Regions from separate parts of the Planococcus rifietoensis genome, predicted to be linked through region 1. Evidence: riboswitches for the same ligand, from Rfam matches in the RefSeq annotation. Region 1 holds a riboswitch; the other holds the start of a gene.
The links. A riboswitch is a leader RNA that binds a small molecule or an ion and turns the genes downstream of it on or off. The one in region 1 is predicted to bind preQ1.

Region 1 (4,423 bases):
CCGAACGGCAAGCTGCTCGACCTCGAGACGGCAGCTGTCGACTTGAATAACGCCTACCGCCCGATGATTGCTACAGCTTACTTTATCGTCTTCGGCGTCATGGCGATGCACGAAAACCCAGTCACGCGTGGCAAACTCCAAGCAGACGAAAACAATTACAGCCACAATTTCGCCCAGGAAGTGCGCCGTTATTATCCGTTCGCACCGGTCATGGCAGCGATCTCCAAAAAAGATTTCAACTGGAACGGCGTTCACTTCAAAAAAGACATGCGCGTCATTCTGGACCTTTATGGCACGAACCATCACCCGGATTCTTGGGACAACGCTGATGAATTCATCCCAGAACGTTTCAGCACATGGAACGGCAGCCCATTTTCTTTCATTCCGCAAGGAGGCGGCGACCACCATACCGGACACCGCTGCGCAGGCGAATGGATGACGGTCATGTATATGCAATCAATCTTCAAATATTTTGCGGAGAACTTGAAATACAGCGTGCCTGAACAAGACTTGTCCTACGACATGTCCCGCATGCCAACTATGCCAAAAAGCCGCTTAATCTTAAAAGACGTGCAAAAACTGAAAAACCGCCCAGACAATGTGTTCTATCACGAACAGAAGAACACAACTGTTCAATCAGGGTGCCCATTCCATTAATAATGAAAGGCTAGAGATTCTGTCTCTAGCTTTTTTTATTTGCTGGAAAAGAAGATAGTTAGGGTTTGCTTGTGGAATCATTCCTGTTCATTAGTTGAGCTTCATGTTGGTATTCGCCGCCCTGCTTTGGGTTGGCCTTTGGCAGTAAGCCAAGAAGAACACTTGTCTTACTGCGTCGGCTCACCCGTGGCGCTGGGCGGCTTAAAGATTTCAATGTATCGAGCATGATTAAATTGATCTGCTTCTATATAAAGTTGCCGGCTAGCGGGGGAATCGCTTCCCAGATCGAGCGTGTGAGAAGATAGCGAGGGGTTGCTTGTCTCATTGTTCCGTAATTCTATTTGTGCTTCAGTTTAGTAGTCGCCGCCCTGCTTTGGATTGGCCTCTTGCCATAAGCCAGGAAGGACGCCTGTCTTACGGCGTCGGCTCACCCGTGGCGCTTGGCGGCTTAGAGATTTCAATGTGTGGAGCATGATTAGATAGCTCTGCTTCTATAATCGGTTGCCGGCTAGTGGGGGAATCGCTTCCTGGGATGTGGCGTCTAGGTTTAAGATGCTTGAATAGAAAGTTTATAATCGGAATAGAATTTACAATTACATCTTTATTAATCAAGATGACTTGAGCTATAAAGCCCGACACATTTTCACATCTTTTATCAAGTAGAATGAAGAAATGCTCTTCCACTCTAAAACTAAAGACGGAGTGGAAGGGGGGCTGACTCCTGAGGGACCGCGCGGGCTGGCGAGACAAATGTACGGCGCTCTTTGCCGTACATTGGCTCAACACCCGCCCCTCGGAAAGCAGCCCCCCTGAAACGAAGTCGAGAAGCGGAAGCTTTTCTACTCACTCTTTATCATGCATCAAAACGTATGACCCGCAAATTGCAGACTCTAAGCCATAACAAACCAACAATTGACAGAACCGCCCCTATCTTATACGATAAGGCAGGAAATTAAATAACCCGGCAACGGGAGAGGTTCATAGCATTCCACCCTCTATAAAAAACTATGGATTTTGAAATCAAGCCGAATCCACATGCGATTCGGCTTTTCGTTTGTCCGAATTTTTTATAGCTCTCCCCCAGCCGGCCGAATATAAGGAGGCCACTCACATGGCAGGAAGAAATGAAGAAACACTCGAGCATTTGTCTTTGCTCGGCAACCAGAACACGCGCTACAAATTCGAATACGACCCAGGCATTCTAGAAGCGATCGACAATCTCCACACGCGCGATTACTTCGTTAAATTCAATTGCCCGGAATTCACCTCGCTGTGCCCGCAAACCGGCCAGCCCGATTTCGCGACAATTTACTTGAGCTTCATTCCCGACAAGAAACTCGTCGAAAGCAAAGCCTTGAAGCTGTATTTATTCAGCTTCCGCAACCATGGCGATTTCCATGAAGATGTCGTCAACATCATCATGAATGACTTGATCGAACTGCTCGACCCGCGCTATATCGAAGTATGGGGCAAATTCACTCCGCGCGGCGGTTTGTCGATCGACCCGTATACGAACTATGGCAAGCCAGGCACGAAATACGAAGAAATGGCGACGTACCGGATGATGAACCACGACATGAATCCGGAAACGATCACCAACCGATAAGGAGAACCGTCCATGCTACTTTATTTGAACGGCGCTTTTGTCGGTTTGCTCATCCTGTCGAATATCTTGGCCGTAAAACTATTTTCCATCAGCGAATGGGCCGTACTGCCGGCTGCAGTCATCGTCTATGTCTTCACGTTCCCAATCACCGACACGATTGCGGAAGTGTACGGCAAAGAAGCCGCGCGCCAGACGGTCATGGCTGGGTTTATCACACAACTCGCAGCGCTGGCATTCATCTTTGCGGCCATTCATTTGCCCTCTGCGCCATTTTTTGCGGACCAGGCAGCGTTTGAATCGATCTTCTCGGCCGGCTTCCGGGTAACGCTTGCGAGTTTGGTGTCTTATTTCATCAGCCAAAACCTGGACGTCACGATTTTCCATAAATTAAAAGCACGTAACGGCGAGTCGAAATTGTGGCTGCGCAATAATGCCTCGACGATGGTTAGCCAATTGGTGGATACGACGATTTTCATCACGATCGCTTTTTATGGGACGATGCCGCTGTCGGCGTTGGCTGCCATGATTTTGACGCAGTATTTGTTCAAATGGGTCGTTGCAGCAGCGGACACGCCGCTTGTCTACTTGCTCGTCAAACTCGCGCGCCGCTCCAAGACAGCCACTCAAAAAAGCTTCGCGTAATCGATCCATGCATAAAAAAGCCGCCGGCAGTTAAACATTGCCGGCGGCTTTTGTGTTTAAATTTTTTGTTTGGCTGGTTGGGCTGCAGGTACGATGATCGCAGCCGAGTCGTGTTTCTGTGTCCAAACGAGCTCTGCGGTGATCGGCAAATGATCCGATACAGCCGTTTCGATTTTTTCTGCATCTCGTACGTCAAAGCCGCGGTCGGCAAAAATATAATCGATGCGCGTCATCGGCTTGAACGATTCGCCAGTTTCATGATTTTCATAAGGAGATGGATACGTGTAGGCATCGCCGCGCTTTGCTTTCAAGAAGACATCTGTCATGGTCTGGTGAAGATGCGCCAAATGACGATGGGTCGGCGGTGCATTGAAATCACCCGCGATGATTTTCGGGAAATGGCTCTTGCCGGCAATCTCCAATATTTCCGCAATGCTCATTTCAAGCTCTTCATCTTTCAACGCTAAATGGGCATTCAACACTTTGAGGTAAGTGCCTCCGACTTCAATTACTGTCTCGAGAACGCCTCGCTGCTCATTATTGTAGATGTCTGTTACGACTTGCGTCAAAAAATGGTTTTCTGCGTACTTGATTGGATAAAGGCTTAACGTTGCATTGCCGTACTGGCGGTTCGGGCGTTCGGGATCATCCGGTGCCTGGTTCAGGTTGGCGCCATACGCGGCGTACATTCCGAGCCGTTCAGAAAGCCATTCGACCTGATCCATATAAAAACTACGGGCTGAAAAATAACGGTCGACTTCCTGAAGTGCCACTACGGTAGCTCCCGATGCTTCAATCACTTGTGCGGTTCTTTCTAAATCCACTTCGCCATCCATGCCCATTCCATGGGCAATATTGAACGACATCACTTTCACTGTTGGTGTCCTGCTGGCATCGCCGTGCATGAGACCATCTCCTTTTCTGGTTGAAACGAATCAGTGGCAGCTGCAATTGTCCCCTTCATTATAGCAAGGATGGCGCTTTTGTAAGTTAAAAACAGGTTAAAAATTGTTAGAGTTTTGTAAATTTCTGATTTTTGCCACAATTGGAACATGATCCGATGCATCGGTATCGATGGTCCACGCTTCCAATGCTTGAAAATGGGCATCGTGGAAAATATAATCGATTTTTTGGCCGTGGTCGCCTTGTTTTTTATACGTATCGGGATAAGGTCCCGAACCGAACCCGTTATAAAAATGCTTGGAAAATCGCTGGATATGTTTGGTGGATGGCGCAGCATTGAAATCCCCCACCAGCACTTGCGCCAGCGGATTATCGGTAGTGATGGCGATGATTTCCGTCAAGTTGCGGTCCACTTCCTCATCAATAAGCGATAGATGCGTGTTATAGAAAGAAAACCGGAACCCCTCCATTTCAATAATCGCTTCGAGCATCCCGCGCGGCTCGAACTCTTCGGGATGGACTTCGACTGCGCTCAAATCATGGTTGCGGAATGACAGGATCGGATAGCGGCTCAAAATGGCGTTGCCGTATTCACGCTTCGGCCGTGCACCTCCG
Region 2 (4,423 bases), 1.1 Mb from region 1:
ATGTTGGATAGGGAAAAAATATTCCATCAAATCGAAGTACTGCATGGCATTCCAGGCCCTGCCATCGTCAAGATGACCAAGGAAAAAGCATATGATCTTGTTGTTATCGGCAGCCGCGGTTTGTCGCCGATTCGCGAAGTGATGCTCGGCAGCGTCAGCCACAAGGTCGTCAATCATGCAGAATGCCCTGTGTTGGTAGTCAGATAAATGCCGCCCTATACGCCCCGGTGATTTGGTATACTAAGTACATCTGTCGGTGCTTCGAGCATCGTGAAAAATGGGAGATGAGTAGATAGATGACGGAGTTGCCGAATTGCCCAAAATGCGGTTCACAGTATACGTATGAAGATGCGGGAATGGTGGTCTGCCCGGAATGTGCCTATGAATGGAACCCGGCTGAACAACTGCAAGAAGAGGCGGTGCGCGATGCCGTCGGAAATATTTTGCAGGATGGGGACGCTGTTACAGTCATCAAGGATTTGAAAGTGAAAGGAAGTTCGAATACCTTGAAAATCGGCACGAAAGTAAAAAGCATCCGGCTTGTGGACGGAGACCATAATATCGATTGTAAAATCGATGGCTTCGGCGCTATGCAGCTGAAATCGCAGTTTGTAAAAAAAGCCTGACACCCTAAGTATTGAGTGCACCAACATAAAAACCGGCATTCCCCGATTATTGGCGGAATGCCGGTTTTTTTAATGCTATTCACTATTTACACGCCGCGCTTATTGCCCCATAACAATGTGTGGAGCTGCGGCAGCACTTTAGCATCATTGAGAGGGGCGGAAACCAAATGCCTGTCGATCAGCCATTGATAGCGCCCGAGCAGATGCTGGACCAGTTTGTCGTCTTCAGTCGTCTGTGTGTCGTCATTGCCGACTTGCAAAAAGAACGGGAATGAAGGATAGCGCAGGTGGAGCTGTTCCGCGAAAAAGAAATCCGCTTCATCGAAAACGACGACTTTCAGGCTGGCTTGAGATGACGATAGTTTGCCAAGCATCGCGTCGAGCTTGGAGTAGTCCAGAATCATGCCAGAACTCGGCGGCTTTGGCGAGACGGTGACTTCATCGATTTCCAAGAGCCAGTCCTGCCAGACGCTGCCTTGCGTTTCGACAGCAGTGCGCCAACCTTTTTCTTGGCATGATGCGACCAGTTCCGCGATGCCTTTATGAAGTGCCGGGTTTCCTCCGGAGATGGTGACATGTGAAAAAGCGTCTTTACCAAGCTCCTCGAGCTGCCGGACAATGTCGGCTGCGGTCATCGCAGTACTTTTACCCGTGCCGTCCCAAGTGAATTTGGAATCGCACCACGAACACGAATAATCGCAGCCGGCGGTCCGGACGAACATCGTCTTCTGGCCCATGACCATGCCTTCGCCTTGGATCGTCGGGCCGAACACTTCCATTACAGGGATCTTCATGAAGACACCTCTTTTGGCCGATAAATGACATAGCTTGTCGGAGTTTCCCGAACAATGACTTGGATGCATTTCGGCTGGTTGTCCGACCGGTCGAGCGTATCTTGCGTTAGCTTGTGTATTTGCTGTGCGAGCTGCTCGGTCGTCGGAAAAGTCTCTGTGAATTCCGGGTGGTCATTCAACACGCTGTGGTCATAACGTTTATGGATCAAGTCTTTTAATTGCTTGAAGTCGATAAGAAAACCGGTGCCGTTCAATTGGTCGCCGGCAATCGTGATATTCAAATGGTAAGTATGGCCATGCATTTTCGCACATTTGCCGGCTTCATCGGCCGGAATATAATGTGCCGCGGAAAAATGCATGTCTTTATTTAATTCAAAGCTATAGGGATGCGAAACGGAAGGGTAGAATTGCTGCATCAAGATTTCGCACCTTCTTTTTTGGCAAGGTAGGTCTGCAGGCCTTGGTTGCGCAGCACGCAAGATGGGCAAGTGCCGCAGCCTGCTGCCGGAATGCCGTGGTAGCAGGTCAAGGTTTCGGTCTGGACGAACTCGAATGCGCCAAGCTCGTCGGACAGTTCCCAGACGCCTGCCTTGTCGAGCCACATGAGCGGTGTATGGATGACGAATTGCTTATCCATCGATAAGTTGAGCGTGACATTGAGCGACCGGATAAAGGTATCCCGGCAATCTGGATAACCGCTGAAATCCGTCTCGCTGACACCGGTCACGAGGTGGCGTGCGCCGAATGCATCGGCGTAAATCGCCGCAAAAGAAAGGAACAATAAATTACGCCCGGGAACGAATGTGGAAGGCGGCCCGTCCTTTTGCTCTTCGACTTCAATTGAATCGCGCGTCAAGGCATTAGCGGATAATTGATTGATCAGTCCCATATCGAGCACTTGCAATGTTACGCCGAGCGTTTCTGCAATGCGTTTTGCATGGTCGATTTCCTGCGAGTGGCGCTGGCCGTAATCGAAAGTGACGGCGAGCACTTCGCTGAATTGTTCAAGCGCCCAAAAGAGGCAAGTGGTGCTGTCTTGCCCGCCGCTGAATACAACGACTGCTTTTTCATTTTTCATTTCAATACAGCTCCTTAGTTTTTTAGAGAGGGAGTTTGCGAACCTCTTTTATGAAACAGTTACCATAATAGCATAATTAGGCAAGTTCCTGTGCTTTTTCAGGTGTAGCAAAATGGTGTCAGGGTATATAAGTGGTAAAAGGGAGGAGTGGGTGCAGATGAAAGCTATCGTTATTGACCAGTACGGAGGGAAAGAGCAACTGAAAGAACGTGAAGTGGAAACGCCCGCTATTTCAGCGCATCAAGTGTTGGTGGAAGTTCATGCAACTTCAGTCAACCCGATTGATTGGAAGCTGAGGGAAGGCTATTTGAAAGAAATGCTGCCATGGGAATTCCCGATCATTCTCGGATGGGATGTTGCAGGAGTCGTCAAAGAAGTAGGCGATGAGGTTAAGCATTATCATCCAGGCGACCGGGTTTTTGCGCGTCCGGATACCACACGTCAAGGAACGTATGCTGAATTTGTCCCGGTAGAGGAAAACCTGCTGGCTCGCATGCCTGAAAGCATGAGTTTTGAAGAAGGCGCAGCAATTCCATTGACGGGGCTAACTGCATGGCAATGCCTGGTGGAGATTGGGCATATCAAGAAAGGCGATAAAGTGCTGATCCATGCAGGTGCTGGCGGCGTCGGAAGCATGGCGATCCAGATCGCCAACAGCATCGGCTGTTATGTAGCGACAACAGCAAGCGATAAAAATGACGAACTCGTCACGTCTCTCGGCGCGAATCGTGTCATCGACTACCGCGAAGAGGATTTCTCGGAAGTGCTGGAGAATTTTGATTTCGTATTGGATACAATGGGCGGCGAAACGCTCGAAAAAAGTTACGGCGTATTGAAGCGCGGCGGCAGGCTTGTCAGCATAGCCGGACAGCCTGATGAAGAACAAGCGGAAAAACTCGGCATTGACGTCAGCAGTTTCTGGCTGGAGCCAAATGGCCAGCAATTGAAAAAATTGGGCGATTTGTTTGTCAGCGGCGAAGTGAAGCCGGAAGTCGGCCATATCTATCCGTTGACGGAAGAAGGCGTACGGGAAGCGCATGAATTAAGCGAATCCCATCATGCCAGAGGGAAAATCGTCATTCAAGTGAAGAAATGATCATAGAAAAAGCACGCGGCTAGGATAGAGGCCGCGTGCTTTTACTTGTGTTATTCAGGTTTTCCGGAACGTTCTTCCGAATAATAATCGTCTGGTGCATCGCTTTGTGCTTCGTCTTTACGGACGACAAGCACGTCGCATTTAGAGGAGCGGACGATATGTTCTGATACACTGCCGATGAGGAAACGTTCGACTGCATTCAAACCGGTCGCGCCGCAGATGATCAAGTCGGCTTCGACTCGTTCAGCCAATTCACGGGGAATCATTGTTTTGGGGGAACCGTAATCGACCACGATATTGACTTTCTCAACACCGCCGGCTTCGGCTTCTTTTTTATAATCCCCAAGCAAGTCTTCAGCGAATTTCTGGGCACGGTCAGCGATCGAACGGTCATATGCTTCGATTGCGGCGAATGAACGCGTATCGATCACGTTTACCAGATTCAGCGTCGCGTGGTTTCTTGTGGCGATCCCGATGGACTTTTTGAAAGCCCATTCCGCTTCTTTCGATCCGTCGACCGCTACCATGATTTGATTATACTTTAATGTCATCTGTACATTCCTCCTTTGTCTATACTGTAACTTTCGAGGCATAGGCAAATTGTTCCTTCTTAAACAATGAAATTTATCGATTTATTTGATATTTCTTTTTAGGTCACTATTTCAAAATATCTTTCCTTCTTCTGATTGAACGGATTATACAGTGTTTTGATGCAGTAAAAATTATCTTCTGAAAAGACAAATTAATGGAGCAATATGAAACGGAATCTGTTAGAATGGATGTGGTTTCAAATGCTGTTAGTTTGGTTCATTTTATTATTTCAGACACA

Region 2: it holds a riboswitch for preQ1, as region 1 does, so the genes downstream of both, queC (7-cyano-7-deazaguanine synthase QueC) here and queF (preQ(1) synthase) in region 1, are expected to answer to the same signal.

The regions. Positions count from the first base shown of each region.
Region 1 is NZ_CP013659.2:3,448,805-3,453,227, reverse strand. Features, by position in the region: gene AUC31_RS17250 (cytochrome P450) at 1-657, shown strand, start outside; PreQ1 riboswitch class I at 1,625-1,672, shown strand; gene queF (preQ(1) synthase) at 1,769-2,263, shown strand; gene AUC31_RS17240 (queuosine precursor transporter) at 2,276-2,905, shown strand; gene AUC31_RS17235 (endonuclease/exonuclease/phosphatase family protein) at 2,962-3,810, opposite strand; gene AUC31_RS17230 (endonuclease/exonuclease/phosphatase family protein) at 3,907-4,423, opposite strand, start outside.
Region 2 is NZ_CP013659.2:1,036,941-1,041,363, forward strand. Features, by position in the region: gene AUC31_RS05030 (universal stress protein) at 1-207, shown strand, start outside; gene AUC31_RS05035 (zinc ribbon domain-containing protein YjdM) at 297-626, shown strand; gene queE (7-carboxy-7-deazaguanine synthase QueE) at 713-1,420, opposite strand; gene queD (6-carboxytetrahydropterin synthase QueD) at 1,417-1,839, opposite strand; gene queC (7-cyano-7-deazaguanine synthase QueC) at 1,836-2,498, opposite strand; PreQ1 riboswitch class I at 2,507-2,550, opposite strand; gene AUC31_RS05055 (NADP-dependent oxidoreductase) at 2,656-3,594, shown strand; gene AUC31_RS05060 (universal stress protein) at 3,645-4,145, opposite strand.